3 regions of the Streptomyces sp. NPDC045431 genome follow, and region 3 is predicted to be linked to each of the others. Evidence: riboswitches for the same ligand, from Rfam matches in the RefSeq annotation. Region 3 holds a riboswitch; each other region holds the start of a gene.
What was found. A riboswitch is a leader RNA that binds a small molecule or an ion and turns the genes downstream of it on or off. The one in region 3 is predicted to bind cobalamin.

Region 1: linked by a shared signal. The riboswitch ahead of cobN (cobaltochelatase subunit CobN) and the one ahead of AB0A69_RS01540 (prenyltransferase/squalene oxidase repeat-containing protein) in region 3 are both predicted to bind cobalamin.
Region 2: linked by a shared signal. The riboswitch ahead of AB0A69_RS23630 (energy-coupling factor ABC transporter permease) and the one ahead of AB0A69_RS01540 (prenyltransferase/squalene oxidase repeat-containing protein) in region 3 are both predicted to bind cobalamin.

What each region holds. Positions count from the first base shown of each region.
Region 1 covers NZ_JBEZAQ010000013.1:68,875-73,953, forward strand. Annotated here, with positions in the region: gene cobN (cobaltochelatase subunit CobN) at 1-1,404, opposite strand, end outside; cobalamin riboswitch at 1,459-1,599, opposite strand; gene AB0A69_RS24045 (cobalamin biosynthesis protein CobG) at 1,656-2,873, shown strand; gene AB0A69_RS24050 (precorrin-8X methylmutase) at 2,870-3,517, shown strand; gene AB0A69_RS24055 (precorrin-2 C(20)-methyltransferase) at 3,550-5,052, shown strand.
Region 2 covers NZ_JBEZAQ010000012.1:195,286-200,364, reverse strand. Annotated here, with positions in the region: gene AB0A69_RS23645 (ATP-binding cassette domain-containing protein) at 1-240, opposite strand, end outside; gene cbiQ (cobalt ECF transporter T component CbiQ) at 243-992, opposite strand; gene AB0A69_RS23635 (energy-coupling factor ABC transporter substrate-binding protein) at 999-1,376, opposite strand; gene AB0A69_RS23630 (energy-coupling factor ABC transporter permease) at 1,373-2,065, opposite strand; cobalamin riboswitch at 2,095-2,331, opposite strand; gene dhaM (dihydroxyacetone kinase phosphoryl donor subunit DhaM) at 2,343-2,750, opposite strand; gene dhaL (dihydroxyacetone kinase subunit DhaL) at 2,747-3,382, opposite strand; gene dhaK (dihydroxyacetone kinase subunit DhaK) at 3,390-4,382, opposite strand; gene AB0A69_RS23610 (GNAT family N-acetyltransferase) at 4,665-5,079, shown strand, end outside.
Region 3 covers NZ_JBEZAQ010000001.1:350,725-355,803, reverse strand. Annotated here, with positions in the region: gene AB0A69_RS01555 (glycosyltransferase family 4 protein) at 1-1,003, opposite strand, end outside; gene AB0A69_RS01550 (TetR family transcriptional regulator) at 1,200-1,829, shown strand; gene AB0A69_RS01545 (VOC family protein) at 1,838-2,248, opposite strand; cobalamin riboswitch at 2,281-2,403, shown strand; gene AB0A69_RS01540 (prenyltransferase/squalene oxidase repeat-containing protein) at 2,540-3,850, shown strand; gene AB0A69_RS01535 (SCO2322 family protein) at 3,850-4,533, shown strand; gene AB0A69_RS01530 (energy-coupling factor transporter transmembrane protein EcfT) at 4,544-5,079, shown strand, end outside.

The DNA of each region.
Region 1 (5,079 bases), on a different contig from region 3:
GAGCAGGTTCCCGCGCCGCAGGGCGGCGAGGACGATGTCGCCCTCGGGGTTGCGGGAGCGGTCGAGGAACATCTCGCCGGGCGGCGGGCCCCAGTGCCGCTCGACGCTCTCGCGGAGCTCCTCCGGGAGACCGGCGTACCAGCGCTTGTAGTCGGCGGCCGGGATGCGGACCGGGTTGCGGGCGAGCTGCTCCTCGGTGAGCCACTCCTGGTCGTGGCCACCGGCCTCGATGAGCGCGTAGATCAGCTCGTCGCCGTCGCCGGAGGCGAGGCCGGGGACCTCGTCCGTGCCGAAGTCGTAGCCCTCCTCGCGCAGCCGGCGCAGCAGCGCGACGGCGGAGGCGGGGGTGTCGAGGCCGACGGCGTTGCCGATGCGGGAGTGCTTGGTGGGGTACGCGGAGAGGACCAGCGCCAGGCGCTTGTCGGCGTTCGGGATGTGGCGCAGGCGGGCGTGGCGCACGGCGATCCCGGCGACGCGCGCGGCGCGCTCGGCGTCGGCGACGTACGCGGGCAGGCCGTCGGCGTCGATCTCCTTGAAGGAGAACGGCACCGTGATGAGCCGCCCGTCGAACTCGGGTACCGCGACCTGGCTGGCGGCGTCGAGCGGCGAGAGCCCCTCGTCGTTCTCCTCCCAGGCGGAGCGCGGGCTCGTCAGGCACAGCGCCTGGAGGATCGGTACGTCGAGGGCGGCGAGCGCGCCCGCGTCCCACGACTCGTCGTCGCCGCCGGCCTGGGCCTCGGCGGGCTTGGTGCCGCCGGCGGCGAGGACGGTGGTGATGACGGCGTCGGCGGTGCGCAGGGTGTCCAGCAGCTCGGGCTCGGGGGCCCGCAGGGACGCCACGTACAGGGGCAGCGCCTGGCCGCCCGCGTCCTCGATGGCGTCGCACAGGGTGTGGACGAAGGCGGTGTTCCCGCTCATGTGGTGGGCGCGGTAGTACAGCACGGCGACCGTCGGGCCGGTGGCGGTGCGCGCGGTCCGCTCCAGCGGGCCCCAGGTGGGCGCGGCAGCGGGCGGCTCGAAGCCGTGGCCGGTGAGGAGGACCGTGTCGGACAGGAAGCGGGCGAGCTGCTCCAGGTTGTCCGGGCCGCCGTGGGCGAGGTAGGCGTGCGCCTCGGCCGCGATGCCGATGGGGACGGTGGAGGTCTCCATGAGCTGGGCGTCGGGGGCCTGTTCGCCGGTCAGCACGACCAGCGGCTTGCCGCTCGCGCGCAGGGCGTCGAGGCCCTCCTCCCAGGCGCGGATGCCGCCGAGGAGGCGTACGACGACGAGGTCGGCGCCGTCCAGCAGCCCGGGCAGGTCGTCGAGCGGGAGCCGGGCGGGGTTGGCGAACCGGTACGCGACCGGGCCTTCGGCCGCGCGGGCGCTCAGCAGGTCGGTGTCGGAGTGCGACAGCAGCAGGATCACGGCGTGCCGGGCCTTCCTCGGGGTGTCCTCGCCCCGGGTGGTCGTGGGTGGCGGGAGTTCCTGACTCGTCCGTCGTCTCCGTTGTCGGCGTCGCCCCCGCTGTCAGCCGTCAGCTGTCAGCGGAGTCGTCGGCCGGGTCGTCGGCGGACTCACAGTGGCGGGACCGCGCCGGATTCCCACCGGGCTTCCTCCCTAGGGCCCTGGGACCCTGTGCCGTCTGCATAGTAGAGGCTGCGCGTATGCTCGCCGCCATGCCGCCCAGCCCACCCATGCCTCAGGACCGGGGCGAAGCTCACATACGGGACAGCGCGCGGGACCGTGACCGTGACCGCGTACGCGACCGTGGTGACGCCTGCCCCGGCGCGCTGCGGCTGCACCGGGCCGACGACGGTGCGCTGGCCCGACTGCGCATCCCCACCGGCGTACTGACGCCTCGTCAGGTGCGCGCGCTGGCCGACGTGGCGGACCGGCTCGGCGACGGGCACCTCTCCCTCACCTCGCGCGGCAACCTCGAACTGCGGGGCCTCGGCGAGGGCTGCGGGCTCGGCCTCGCGGAGCTGCTGCGGGACGCCGGACTGCTGCCGGAGTCCGAACGGCACGAGCGCGTACGGAACATGGTCGTCTCGCCGCTCGCCGGCCCGGAGGTGCGGGCGTGGGCCGCGCGCCTGGACGCGCTGCTGTGCGCCGAGGAGTGGACGCTGGAGCTGTCCGGACGCTTCCTCTTCGCCGTGGACGACGGCCGGGGGGATGTGGCGGCGCTGGCCCCGGATGTGACGTTGCTCGCAGAACCGGCGGGCACGGCTCTCGTGCAGGCCGGCGGCCCGGGCGCGTACCGGGTCGCGGGCGCCGACGCGCCGCGGGCCGCGCTGGCGGCGGCGGAGGCGTTCCTCGCGGCGGCCCGGGAGGCGGGCACGGGCGCGTGGCGGGTGCGGGAGCTGCCGGCGGGGCAGGACGTGGACGTGGCGGGACACCTGCGGCGGGCGTCGATCGCGGCGGAGCCCGTGCGGGATGCCGTGGTCCCGGCGGGCGCACCTCTCGCGCCCGGGCTGGTCGGCGAGGACACGGTCTCGGTGCTGGCGCGGCTGGGCCGGGTGACGACGGCGCAGTTCCGGGCGCTGCTGCCGGCCGAGGAGGTGCGGGTCACGCCGTGGCGCGGTTTCGTACTGCCGGGCCTCCCGGACCGGGCGGCCGCGGAGGAGCGGCTGCGCGCGCTGGACGGGGCCGGGTTCCTCACGCGCGCCGACTCGCCGTGGGCCGGCGTGACCGCCTGCACGGGCCGGCCGGGCTGCGCGAAGGCCCTGGCCGACGTACGGGCGGACGCGCGCCCGGTGGACGGCGGCCTGCCGGTCCACTGGTCGGGCTGCGCGCGCCGGTGCGGCCATCCCCAAGGCGTCGCGTGGGTGGACGTGGTGGCGACCGCCGAAGGCGCGTACCAGACGACCGTGACCGTACAAGGACCGACGAGATGAGCGAGAGCAGAGTGTTCGACTACGAGAAGGACGGGGCGGAGATCTACCGCCAGTCCTTTGCCACGATCCGCGCCGAGGCGGATCTCGCGGGCCTGCCGGCCGACGTGAGCCAGGTCGCCGTGCGGATGATCCACGCCTGCGGCATGGTCGACCTCGTCCGCGACCTCGCCTACACGCCCGACGTCGTCGCCCGCGCCCGCGAGGCGCTGCGCGCCGGGGCGCCGATCCTCTGCGACGCGCAGATGGTCGCGAGCGGTGTCACGCGCAAGCGGCTGCCCGCCGGCAACGACGTGATCTGCACGCTCTCCGACCCGTCCGTGCCGGCCCTCGCCGCCGAGCTGGGCACCACGCGCAGCGCCGCCGCGCTGGAGCTGTGGCGCGATCGCCTGGAGGGGTCGGTCGTCGCGATAGGCAACGCCCCGACCGCGCTCTTCCGGCTCCTGGAGATGATCGACGCGGGCGCGCCGCGCCCCGCGGCCGTGCTCGGCATCCCGGTCGGCTTCATCGGCGCGGCCGAGTCGAAGGACGCGCTGGCGGCCTTCCCCGGTCTGGAGTCCCTGGTGGTCCGGGGCCGGCGGGGCGGCAGCGCGATGGCGGCGGCGGCGATCAACGCGATCGCGCACGAGGCGGAGATCCAGGCATGACGGGCATGACGGGCACGACGGGCACGACGGCCATGAGCGGGAAGCTGTACGGGGTCGGGCTGGGCCCCGGCGACCCGAACCTGATGACGGTGGCGGCGGTGAAGGCCATCGCGGCCGCCGACGTGATCGCGTACCACTGCGCGCGCCACGGCCGCTCGATCGCCCGGTCCATCGCGGCGGAGCACATCCGCGAGGACCAGATCGAAGAGCGGCTGATGTACCCGCTGACGGTGGAGACCACCGACCACCCGGGCGGCTACCGGGGCGCGCTGAACGACTTCTACGAGGAGGCGTCGGCCCGGCTCGCCGCCCACCTGGACGCCGGCCGCACGGTCGCGGTCCTGGCGGAGGGCGACCCGCTCTTCTACGGCTCGTACCAGCACATGCACAAGCGCCTGGCGCACCGCTACGACACCGAGGTCATCCCGGGCGTCACGTCGGTGAGCGCGGCGGCGGCCCGGCTCGGGGAGCCGCTGTGCGAGGCCGAGGAGGTGCTGACGATCATCCCCGGCACGCTGCCGGAGGACGAGCTGACGGCGCGGCTCGCGGCCACGGACTCGGCGGTCGTGATGAAGCTCGGCCGGACCTTCCCCACGGTGCGGCGCGCGCTGGAGCGGGCGGGCCGGCTGGAGGACGCCCGGTACGTGGAGCGGGCGTTCATGTCCGGTGAGCGCACCGGGGAGCTGGCCTCGGTCGATCCGCAGACGGTGCCGTACTTCTCGGTGGCGGTGCTGCCGTCGCGCATCGACGCGGAGGTCCCGGAGGCACGGGAGACCGCCGGCGAGGTCGTGGTCGTCGGCACCGGCCCGGCGGGCGCGCCGTGGCTGACGCCGGAGTCGCGCGGGGCGCTGGTGAACGCCGACGACCTCGTCGGCTACACCACCTACCTGGACCGGGTGCCGGTGCTCCGGCCGGGCCAGCGGCGCCACGGCTCCGACAACAAGGTCGAGTCCGAGCGCGCCGAGTTCGCCCTGGACCTGGCCCGGCGCGGCCGCCGCGTCGCGGTGGTCTCGGGCGGCGACCCGGGCGTCTTCGCCATGGCGACGGCGGTCCTGGAGGTCGCCTCCCAGGACCCGTACCTCGACATCCCGGTCCGCGTCCTGCCGGGCGTCACGGCCGCGAACGCCGCCGCGGCGAAGGCGGGCGCCCCGCTGGGCCACGACTACGCGACGATCTCCCTCTCGGACCGCCTCAAGCCCTGGGAGGTCATCGCCGAGCGCCTGCGCGCGGCCGCCTCGGCGGACCTGGTCCTGGCCCTCTACAACCCCGGCTCCCGCTCCCGCACCTGGCAGGTCGCCAAGGCCCGCGAGCTGCTGCTGGAACACCGCGCCCCCGACACCCCGGTGGTCGTCGCCCGCGACGTCGGCGGCCCGGAGGAGTCGGTCCGCGTCCTGCCGCTGACGGACCTCGACCCGACGGAGGTCGACATGCGCACGCTGCTGCTGATCGGCTCTTCCCAGACGCAGTCGGTGCGGCGGGCCGACGGTTCCGACCGCGTGGTGGCGTGGACGCCGCGGAGGTACCCGGAGGGGTGAGGTCGAGCGCGGGGAGCGTCTGGCGAC
Region 2 (5,079 bases), on a different contig from region 3:
CCGGGTCAGCCCCGCCCTGTCGTACGACACGTCCTCGCCCGCCAGCCGTAGCCGCCCGCTCACGCACCGCAGGCCACCGCTCAGCAGCCGCAGCATCGTCGTCTTGCCGCTGCCGTTGCGGCCGAGCAGCGCAATCGCGCGCCGCTCCGGTACGGCGAAGTCGATGCCCGACAGCACGGCGGGCCCGTCGTCGTAGGCGAATCCCGCACCGACCAGTTCCACGACGGCGTCACGATGCATGGTCATGGCAGGAACCTTTCGAGTACGAGGGTGAGGGCGACGAGCCCCGCGAGCAGGGCGCCCGTCGCGGCCAGGAACCGGCGGGAGACCGCCGCCTCCGGCACCAGCACGCGCAGCGTGCCGTCGTAACCGCGCCCGGCCAGTCCGGTCTGGAGGCGCGCCGCCCGGTCGAAGGCGCGGACGAACGCCGTCGCGCCGAGGCCCGCCAGCGACCGCCAGGCGGCCGCCCGGCTGGTCAGCCCGAGCCGCGCCGCCTGCGCCTCCCGGATCCGCCGCACGGCGTCCAGCAGCAGGAAACTGATCCGGTACATCACCAGGGCCACATCCACGACCGGCGCGGGTACCCCCGCCCGCACGAGCCGGGGCAGCACGTCCGAGACCGGCGTGGTGAACGCGAACAGCAGCACCCCGAGCGACGCCGCCGACGTCCGCAGCAGCAGCCGCCCGGCGTGCACCGGCCCGTCCGGCGCGAGCGCCACCCACCCCTCGGCCCCGCCGACCTGGAACAGCAGCGGCACCGCCCCGGTGACGCAGAAGCCCAGCGGGACGCGGAACGCGCGCCACAGCTGCCGGCGCCCGACACCCGCCGGGCCCAGCAGCACGGCGAGGGTGGCGGCGGCCACCAGCACGGCCCCCGGCCACGGCGGCAGACAGATCGCGAGGACCGTCAGACCGAAGCCGAGCACGGCCTTCTCGCACGGGTGACGGCGGCGCCAGCGACTGCTGTGCGCCGCCGCGTCGATCGGCAGCACCGGCGGTTACTCGACCGTCTTGGCGACTTCGGCGACTTCGGGCTCGTCGGCCGTCCGGGCGGCAGGTGCGGTCCGGTCCAGCGCCCGCGCCTCACCCTGCCTGCGGCCGCGCCGCAGCCCGAAGTAGTACGCCAGCACGCCCGCGCCGATCGCCGCCTGCAGCGAGAAGAGCGCCGATTCGATCTCACCGGACGGCGGCTCGTACAGCGGGCTGAACCACGGCTCGTAGTCCGGCTTGTTCTCCGTGATGGCCGTCTCGGCCTGCGCGTCCGCGCCCGTGAACGGCTCCTCCTTGTGGTCGCCCATGCCCAGCGCGAGCGGGAGCACGGCGAGCGCGACGACGACGAGCAGCAGCAGCGTGTTGATCTTGGCGTTACGGCTCATCGGGCCACGGCCTCCTTCGTCGCGGGCTTCGCGGACAGGACACCGAGGCGGGCCAGGTCGCCCTTGCTGGACTGGGTCAGCAGCCGCATCACCAGCACGGTGAGCAGGCCCTCGCTCACGGCGAGGGGAAGCTGCGTGACGGCGAAGATGGAACCGAACTTCGCCAGCGCCCCGGCGAAGCCGCTCGCCGGGTCGGGGAAGGCCAGCGCGAGCTGGACGCTGGTGACGCAGTACGTGGACAGGTCGGCGACGAACGCCCCGAAGAACACGCTCACCATCAGCGGCACGCCGGAGCGGCGCAGCAGCCAGTACGTCCCGAAGCCCGCCCACGGCCCGACGACCGCCATCGAGAAGGCGTTGGCGCCGAGCGTGGTGAGCCCGCCGTGCGCCAGCAGCAGCGCCTGGAAGAGGAGCGTGATGGTGCCGAGCACCGCCATGATCGGCGGCCGGAACAGGATCGCGCCCAGCCCCGTCCCCGTGGGGTGGGAGCAACTGCCCGTCACGGACGGCAGTTTCAGGGCGGACAGGACGAAGGTGAAGGCGCCGGACGCGCCGAGCAGGAGAGTCGATTCGGGATGGGCCTTGACCTCGCGGGTCAGGGCGCGGACGCCGTGGGCGACGAAGGGAGCGGCGGCGACGGTCCAGGCGACCGCGTGCACAGGGGGCAGGTACCCCTCGGCGATATGCATGATGTGGGAGACCCTCTCCAGCACCTCGTGGATGGACAACGCGCCCTGGCCGGTCTCCTGGCTGACGGGTCATGCAACGCCGCGGCTCCGCCTTCCCGGACACCACGGTCTCCCGCGGTGTTCCAGTGGCTTCCCGGGGTGGTTTCCCCGGGAGTGGAGCCGGACTTCCCGATCACAGTGGCGAGGGCCGCACCGGTACCGCACCGGTTTCCCGTACACCAAGGCCCTGCGACACTAGTGCGTTGACCAGGTACATCACAACCCGTCCCGCAATCGGTCACTCCTTGCGATAGCCGTACGCCTCCGACGCGGCCGCCACCACGGCCTCCAGGTCGCCGCCCGCCGAGGCGGTGACGACGGCCGCCACCGCGCCCTCCACGAAGGGCGCGTCGACCAAGCGCGTGCCCTCGGGGAGCTCGTCGCCCTCCGCGAGCAGCGCCTTCACCGTCAGCACGGCGCTGCCGAGGTCGACGAGGACGGCGACGCCCGCCCCGGCGTCGACCGACGCCGCCGCCTCGGCGATCAGCTCGGCGCTGGTGCCGAGACCGCCGTCCGGGGTGCCGCCCGCGGGGGCCACGGGCGCGGTCCGGCCGCCGCCCGCGAGGCCCTTGGCCAGCTCGGCGACGGACGACGCGACCGCCGCGCTGTGCGAGACCAGCACGATGCCCACGGGCCCGGCGCTCATCGGGCGGCCTCCGCTTCGGCCAGCGCCGCGATCAGCAGGGCGGAGGACGCCGCGCCCGGGTCCTGGTGTCCGACGCTGCGCTCCCCGAGATAGCTGGCCCTGCCCTTGCGCGCCTGCATCGGCACGGTCCCGAGGGCACCCTCCTCGGCGGCCCGCGCGGCCGCCCCGAAGGCCTCGTCCGCCGTGCCGTCCGCCGCCGCGGCCAGCGCCTCGACGGCCGGTTCCAGCGCGTCGAGCATCGTCTTGTCACCGGCCTTCGCCCCGCCGAGCTGCGCCACCGCGGCCACGCCCGCGCGCAGCGCCTCGGCCAGCAGACCGGGCGTCACCTCGGCGGTGTCGCCCAGGGCCTTGCCGGCGCGCCGCAGCAGCGTGCCGTACAGCGGCCCCGACGCGCCGCCCACGGTCGAGATCAGCTGCCGCCCGGCGAGCATGAGCACCGCGCCGGGAGCCGCGGGCGGCTCCTTGCCCAGCACCTCGGCCACCGCCGCGAACCCGCGCCGCAGGTTGGCCCCGTGGTCGGCGTCGCCGATGGCCGCGTCCAGCTCGGTGAGCCGGTCCGCGTCGCGCTCCACGGCCGCGGAAGCGGCCGCCATCCAGCGCCGGAAGAACTCCACGTCGAGCGTCACGGGCATCACGTCCTCACATCCCCCAGCGCAGGGCGGCCGTCCGCACCGGCGCGTCCCACAGTCGCAGCAACTCCTCGTCGGCCTCGCACAGCGTGACCGAGCAGCCCGCCATGTCCAGCGACGTCACATAGTTCCCGACGAGGGTACGGGCCACCGGCACGCCGCGCTCGCGCAGCACCCGGTGCACCTCGGCGTTGAACCCGTACAGCTCCAGCAGCGGCGTCGCACCCATGCCGTTGACCAGCAGCAGCACCGGCCCGCCGGGCCGCAGGTCCTCCAGGACGGCGTCGACGGCGAAGTCGGCGATCTCCCGCGACGTCATCATGGCCCGCCGCTCGCGCCCCGGCTCGCCGTGGATGCCGACGCCCAGCTCCAGTTCGCCCGGCGGCAGATCGAACGTCGGCCCGCCCTTCGCGGGCGTACTGCACGCGCTCAGTGCCACCCCGAAGCTGCGTGACGCGGCGTTCACCCGGCGCGCGATCGCCTCCACGCGCTCCAGCGGCGCACCCTCCTCGGCGGCCGCACCAGCGATCTTCTCCACGAACAGGGTGGCCCCGGTCCCGCGCCGCCCGGCCGTGTACGTACTGTCGGCCACCGCCACGTCGTCGTCCACGAGCACCTTGGCGACCTGGATGCCCTCGTCCTCGGCGAGCTCGGCCGCCATCTCGAAGTTCAGCACGTCCCCGGTGTAGTTCTTCACCACGAACAGCACACCGCGCCCACTGTCCACGGCCGCCGCGGCCCGCACCACCTGGTCAGGCACGGGACTCGTGAACACCTCCCCCGCCGCTGCCGCCGACAGCATCCCCACCCCGACGAACCCGGCGTGCAACGGCTCGTGCCCGGACCCGCCCCCCGACACCAACGCCACCTTCCCCTCGACCGGGGCGTCACGCCGCACGACGATCCGGCTCTCCACATCCACGGTCAGCTCGGGATGCGCGGCCGCGATCCCGCGCAGCGCGTCGGGGACGACGGTCTCGGGCACATTGATGAGCATCTTCAACGGTGTCTCCCAGCAAGGTCGTCGGGAAGGCTCCTGAACGGTGTCTTCGCAGGCCAGGTGCTGCTCCCCGAAGTATTGGTCTCGGCGCTCCGCGGCGGCCTGCGCTCCCTTCCGGCGGGGCCGGTTCCGACGTGCCGCCGACTTTACTGATGGTGCGTCACTTGCCGGTATGGGCGGTGCCGAACCACTCGGAAGCGCGACGTGGGGGTGCGGCGTGTGGCGGTCCTCCCCTCTCGGGTGGCCAGGCCCGGGCCGCCGGCCCGGCCCGCCGATGCGCGCCACTTGGCCGAGCTGCGCTGGAGGTTCAAGCGAGAGGACCACGAAGAACGGTCACCGACACAACCTCCGGACGAGACCGAGCAGTGGATCCACGACCGGCTCACCGATGGCCGCTGGCTGGCCTGGGTCGCCGAGTCCGGAGGCGAAATCCGCGGCCACGTCTTCCTCTCCCTGGTCGAGAGGCTGCCGGAGCCGTACCACGACAACCTCCCGATCGGTTACGTGACGAACTTCTACGTCACGCCGTCGCAGCGGAACAAGGGAGCCGGCTCGGCGCTCCTTGAGGCGCTGAAGCAGCACTGCCGCAGCGCCGGCTTCGACACCCTGATCGTCTGGCCGTCCGAGCGCAGCAGTACCCTGTGGCGACGCTCCGGCTTCCAGCCCCCGGAAGAACTGCTGGAACTCCCACTCGACGCCT
Region 3 (5,079 bases):
CGCACGCCACCTGGGCGCCCCGGTAGAGGTCGACGAGCTCGGCGTCGGTGACGCCCTTGACGAAGCGCACCGCGCCGTCGAGGCCGTACCGCTCGATGGCCCGCGCGACGGGGCCGTCCTCGGCGCGCTTGCCGACGACGACGAGGTGGGCGTCGGGCTGCTCGGTGCGGAGCTTGGCGAGCGCCTCCACGAGGTGGACCAGACCCTTGAGGGGGACGTCCGCGCTGGAGGTGGTGACGATGCGGCCCGGGACCTCGGGGACGGACGGGTCGGGCGACCACAGGTCGGTGTCGGCGCCGATGTGCACGACCCGGATGCGGTCCTCGTGCACGCCGAGGTGCTCGACGATCTCGTCCCGCGAGGAGCCGGAGACGGTGAGGACGGAGGGGAGGCGGCGGGCGACGCGCTTCTGCATGCGCGTGAAGGCGTACCAGCGGCGTACGGAGGCGCGGCGCTTCCAGTCCTGCGCGGCGTCCAGCTCCAGCTGCCGGTCCACCGTGATGGGGTGGTGGATGGTGGTGACGAGGGGCGCGCCGAGGTCACCGAGGAGGCCGTAGCCGAGGGTCTGGTTGTCGTGGACGACGTCGAAGTCGCCGCGGCGGGCGGCGAGGTGCCGGCGGGCGCGCAGCGAGAAGGTGAGCGGCTCGGGGAAGCCGCCGGTCCACATGGTGGCGACTTCGAGGGCGTCGATCCAGTCGCGGTACTCGTCGCGCCGGGGGGTGCGGAAGGGGTCGGGCTGCCGGTACAGGTCGAGGCTCGGCAGCTCGGTGAGGCGCAGTCCCGTCAGGTCGTCGCCCTCGTCGAGGACGGGGTAGGGCTGGGAGCCGATCACCTCGACGGTGTGCCCGAGGCGGGCGAGCTCGCGCGACAGGTGCCGTACGTAGACGCCCTGGCCGCCGCAGAAGGGGTTTCCCTTGTACGTGAGGAGGGCGATGCGCAGCGGGCGGTCTTCGCCGCCGGTGACACCGCCGCGGGGGCCTGCTTCTATGGCCTCAGCGGTCACTCGCGGCCCCCTTCTTGCCTGCATTTCGCCGGAGCGTAACCGGTCGCGCTAATCTAGAACAAGTTTCAGACTTGACGGTTCAAGGAGCTTTGAATCTACCCGCAGGTAGCGCCGCTGTGAGGGCCGGAACAGGTGATTCACACCACGGCGCCCGCCCTCCTGTCGCGTACCACCACACGCGTACCGAACGGACCACATGACAGCGGAAGACAGACCGGCGTCGCCGCCGTCGGCCGAGCGCCGGGCGCCGCTGACCGAGCGCCAGGAGGCGCGCCGCCGCCGCATCCTGCACGCCAGTAGGCAGTTGGCGAGCGGGGGCGGTTTCGACGCCGTTCAGATGCGCGAGGTCGCCGAGGCCGCCGGGGTCGCGCTGGGCACGCTGTACCGCTACTTCCCGTCCAAGATCCATCTGCTGGTCGCCACCATGCAGGACCAGCTGGAGCACCTGCACGCGACCCTGCGCAAACGCCCGCCGGCCGGCGAGACCCCGTCCGCGCGGGTCGCCGAGACCCTGATGCGCGCCTTCCGCGCCCTTCAGCGCGAACCGCAGCTCGCGGACGCGATGGTGCGCGCGCTGACGTTCGCGGACCGCGGCGTGAACCGCGAGGTGGACACGGTCTCGCGGCAGACGACCGCGATCATCCTGGACGCGACGGGCCTGGAGCGCCCGACCCCGGAGCAGCTCTCGGCGGTGCGGGTCATCGCGCACACCTGGCACTCGGCGCTGATCACGTGGCTGGCGGGGCGGGCGTCGATCGCGCAGGTGAGGCTGGACATCGAGACGGCGTGCCGCCTGATCGACGTGACCTCACCCGACGCGACCTAGGGCCTGTCTTACTGCTTGCCCGACTCCCCCTCCCTCAGGTAGCTCGCCCGGCCGTCGTCGTCCACGTCGAAGGGGGCCTCCGGGATGACGCAGAACTCGTTCCCCTCGGGGTCGGCCATGACGAGGAAGCCGCCGGCCGCGTACGCGTCGAGCCGCCGGCCGCCCAGCGCCTCGATGCGCTCCCGCTCGGCGGCGGGGTCCGGCGAGGCGAGGTCGAAGTGGATGCGGTTCTTGACCGCCTTCGGGGCGTCGACGCGCTGGAAGCCCATTCCGGGGCCGTCGCCCCGGTCGAGCCAGACGTACGGACCGGTCCTGGCCACGATCGGCCGGCCCAGGAGCCGGGACCAGAAGGAGGCGAGCCGCTCGGGGTCGCGGCAGTCGACGATGAGGTCCTTGATCTTCGGGCGTGTGTCCGTCATCCCCCGATGCTCGCAGACGGGCACCCCGGTACAGTGGGCCCGTCGTCATCACGCCCGTACGGGGGGAAGCCGGTGCGAATCCGGCGCTGACCCGCAACCGTGAACCGCCGCCCAGGTGGTGAGCCGGATCGCCCCGTGCGCGTACATGTTCGGCTCGTGTCACCGGGAGCGACCCGCCCCGGTGGCCGGCACCGTCGAGGAATGCGGAGCCGGAGCCTGGTGCCCTTCCGTGTGCGCCGGTCCCCGCCCCGCCCGTCCCGGACAAGACCGCGCAGGAGAGGCCACCCAGCCATGACCACCGTTCGCCGCCGCGGCACCGCCGCAGCGCTCGCCGCCACCGCCGTGCTGTGCGGGGGCGGCGCCGGGACCCTCGCCGTCGCCCCCGCCGCGCAGGCGGCGCCGTCGCCGTCGCCGTCCGCCGCCGCTCTGCCCGCCGGGCTGTACGGCACGAAGGACCCGACCTACGACGGTGTCTGGCGGCAGTCCTTCGCCTTCCTGGCGCAGAAGACGAGCGGCGTCGACCCGGCCGACCAGGCCGTGGACTGGCTGCTCCGGCAGCAGTGCGACGACGGCGCCTTCGCCGCGTACCGCCCCGACCCCGGCAAGCCCTGCGACGCCGCGACCGTGCTGGACACCAACGCCACCGCCGCCGCCGTCCAGGCGCTCGCCGGGCTCGACAAGCCGGAGGCGGCGGACGGCGAGACCGACCCGGTCACCAAGGCCCTGCGGGCGGGCGTCCACTGGCTCAAGGGCGTACAGAACAAGGACGGCGGCTGGAGCTACAACCCGGGCGGTGCCAGCGACGCCAACTCCACCTCGATCGTCATCGGCGCCCTCGCCGCGGCGGGCGAGAAGCCCGGCACCGTGAAGTCGGCGGACGGCAGGAGCCCCTACGACGCGCTCGTCGGCTTCGCCATCCCGTGCTCCGCGAAGGACGCGGGCGCCGGCGCCTTCGCGTACCAGCCCGACCAGAACGGCAAGCTCGTCGCCAACGCCGACGCCACCGCCGCCGCCGTACTCGCCGGGCTCGGCAAGCAGGCCCGCACGCGCGGCGCCGAGCCCGGTCAGCCGCCGACCTGCGAGGCCGCCGCCAAGCCGACCGCCGAGCGGGTCGCCCGCAACGGCGCCGCCTACCTCGCCACCGCCCTGGCGAAGACCGGACACCTGGACCTGCCGCCGATGCCGGGCGCCGAGACCACCGCCCCCGCGCCCGACTTCGGCAACACCGCGGACGCGGTCGTCGCCCTCGGCGCCGCCGGGCACGGCGACAAGGCCGCCGGCGCGGTGGCGTGGCTGAAGAAGAACGGCCCCGCCTGGGCCGCCCAGAACGGTCCCGCCGCCTGGGCCCAGCTGATACTCGCCGCCCACACGGTCGGCGCCGACACCCGCGACTTCGGCGGCGTCGACCTCGTCCAGCGGCTCAACGCCACCGGCCCCACGCCGGAGTCGACCGACGAGACGCGGGCCAAGCAGGAGCACGAGAACAAGGAGTCGGGCGAGAACACCGGCTTCGGCGTCTGGCTCGTCGTCGGCGTCTTCCTCTTCGCCGGTATGGGCATCGGCTTCCTGATCAGCGGCCGCAACAAGAACCGGCAGCCGTGATGCGGGCCCTCGGCCGCCTCGGAGCCGTCCTCGGTTCCGCCCTCGCGCTCGTACTGCTCGGCCTCGCCGCCGCCCCCGCCCACGCGGCCGACTACCGCTACTGGTCGTTCTGGCGGACCGGCCCGGGCGGCGGCTGGGCGTTCGCGACCGAGGGCCCGGCCACGGCCCGGCCCGTCGACGGCGAGGTGAACGGCTTCCGCTTCGCGGTGAGCAGCAACTCCTCGACGGCGGCGACACCGCGCCACGCGGCCGACTTCGTCACCGTCTGCGAGGGAACGCCCCGCAAGGAGGACACCAAGCGGGTCGCCGTCGTCGTCGACTTCGGCACGGCGGCGGACGCCCCGGAGGGGACCCTTCCGCCGTCCCCGGACCAGCGGGCGGCGTGCGCGCAGGTCCCCGAGGACGCGACGAGCGCGGAGGCGCTGGCGGCGGTCGCCAAGCCGCTGCGGTACAGCGGCGACGGGCTGCTGTGCGCGATCTCCGGGTACCCGAGGACGGGCTGCGGCGAGCAGGTCGAGCCGGACCAGGCGGGGCGGGACACGCTGACCGTGACCGCCCGCCCGAAGGCGGAGGAAGAGGAAACGGGGGACGGCGGGCCGTCCCTCGGGCTGGTCGCCGGGGCCGCCGCCGTGCTGGCGCTGGGCGCCGCCGCCGTCGTACAGGCCCGCCGCCGGCGCCGGTGAGGCGTCGCCGATGACGCTGCGCGCACCCGAGGCGCACCGGAGCAACGCGCTGCACGCCGGGGCGTGGTGGCTGTGGGCGCTGGGCCTGGCCACCGCCGCCTCGCGCACCACCAACCCGCTGCTGCTGGGGCTGCTCGTCGGTGTGGCCGGCTATGTGGTGGCGGCCCGCCGCACCGACGCGCCCTGGGCCCGTTCGTACGGCGCCTTCGTCAAGCTGGGCCTGGGCGTGCTCGCCATCCGGCTGGTGTTCTCGGTGCTGCTCGGTTCGCCGATCCCGGGGACGCACGTGCTGCTCACGCTGCCGGAAGTGCCGCTGCCGGAGTGGGCGCGAGGCATCCGGATCGGCGGCCGGGTGACGGCCGAGCAACTGGTCTTCGCGCTGTACGACGGGGCCAGGCTCGCCACGCTCCTGATCTGCGTGGGCGCGGCGAACGCGCTCGCCAACCCCTCCCGGCTGCTGAAGTCGCTGCCGGGCGCGCTGTACGAGGCGGGGGTCGCGGTGGTCGTCGCGATGACGTTCGCGCCGAACATGGTCGCCGACGTGGC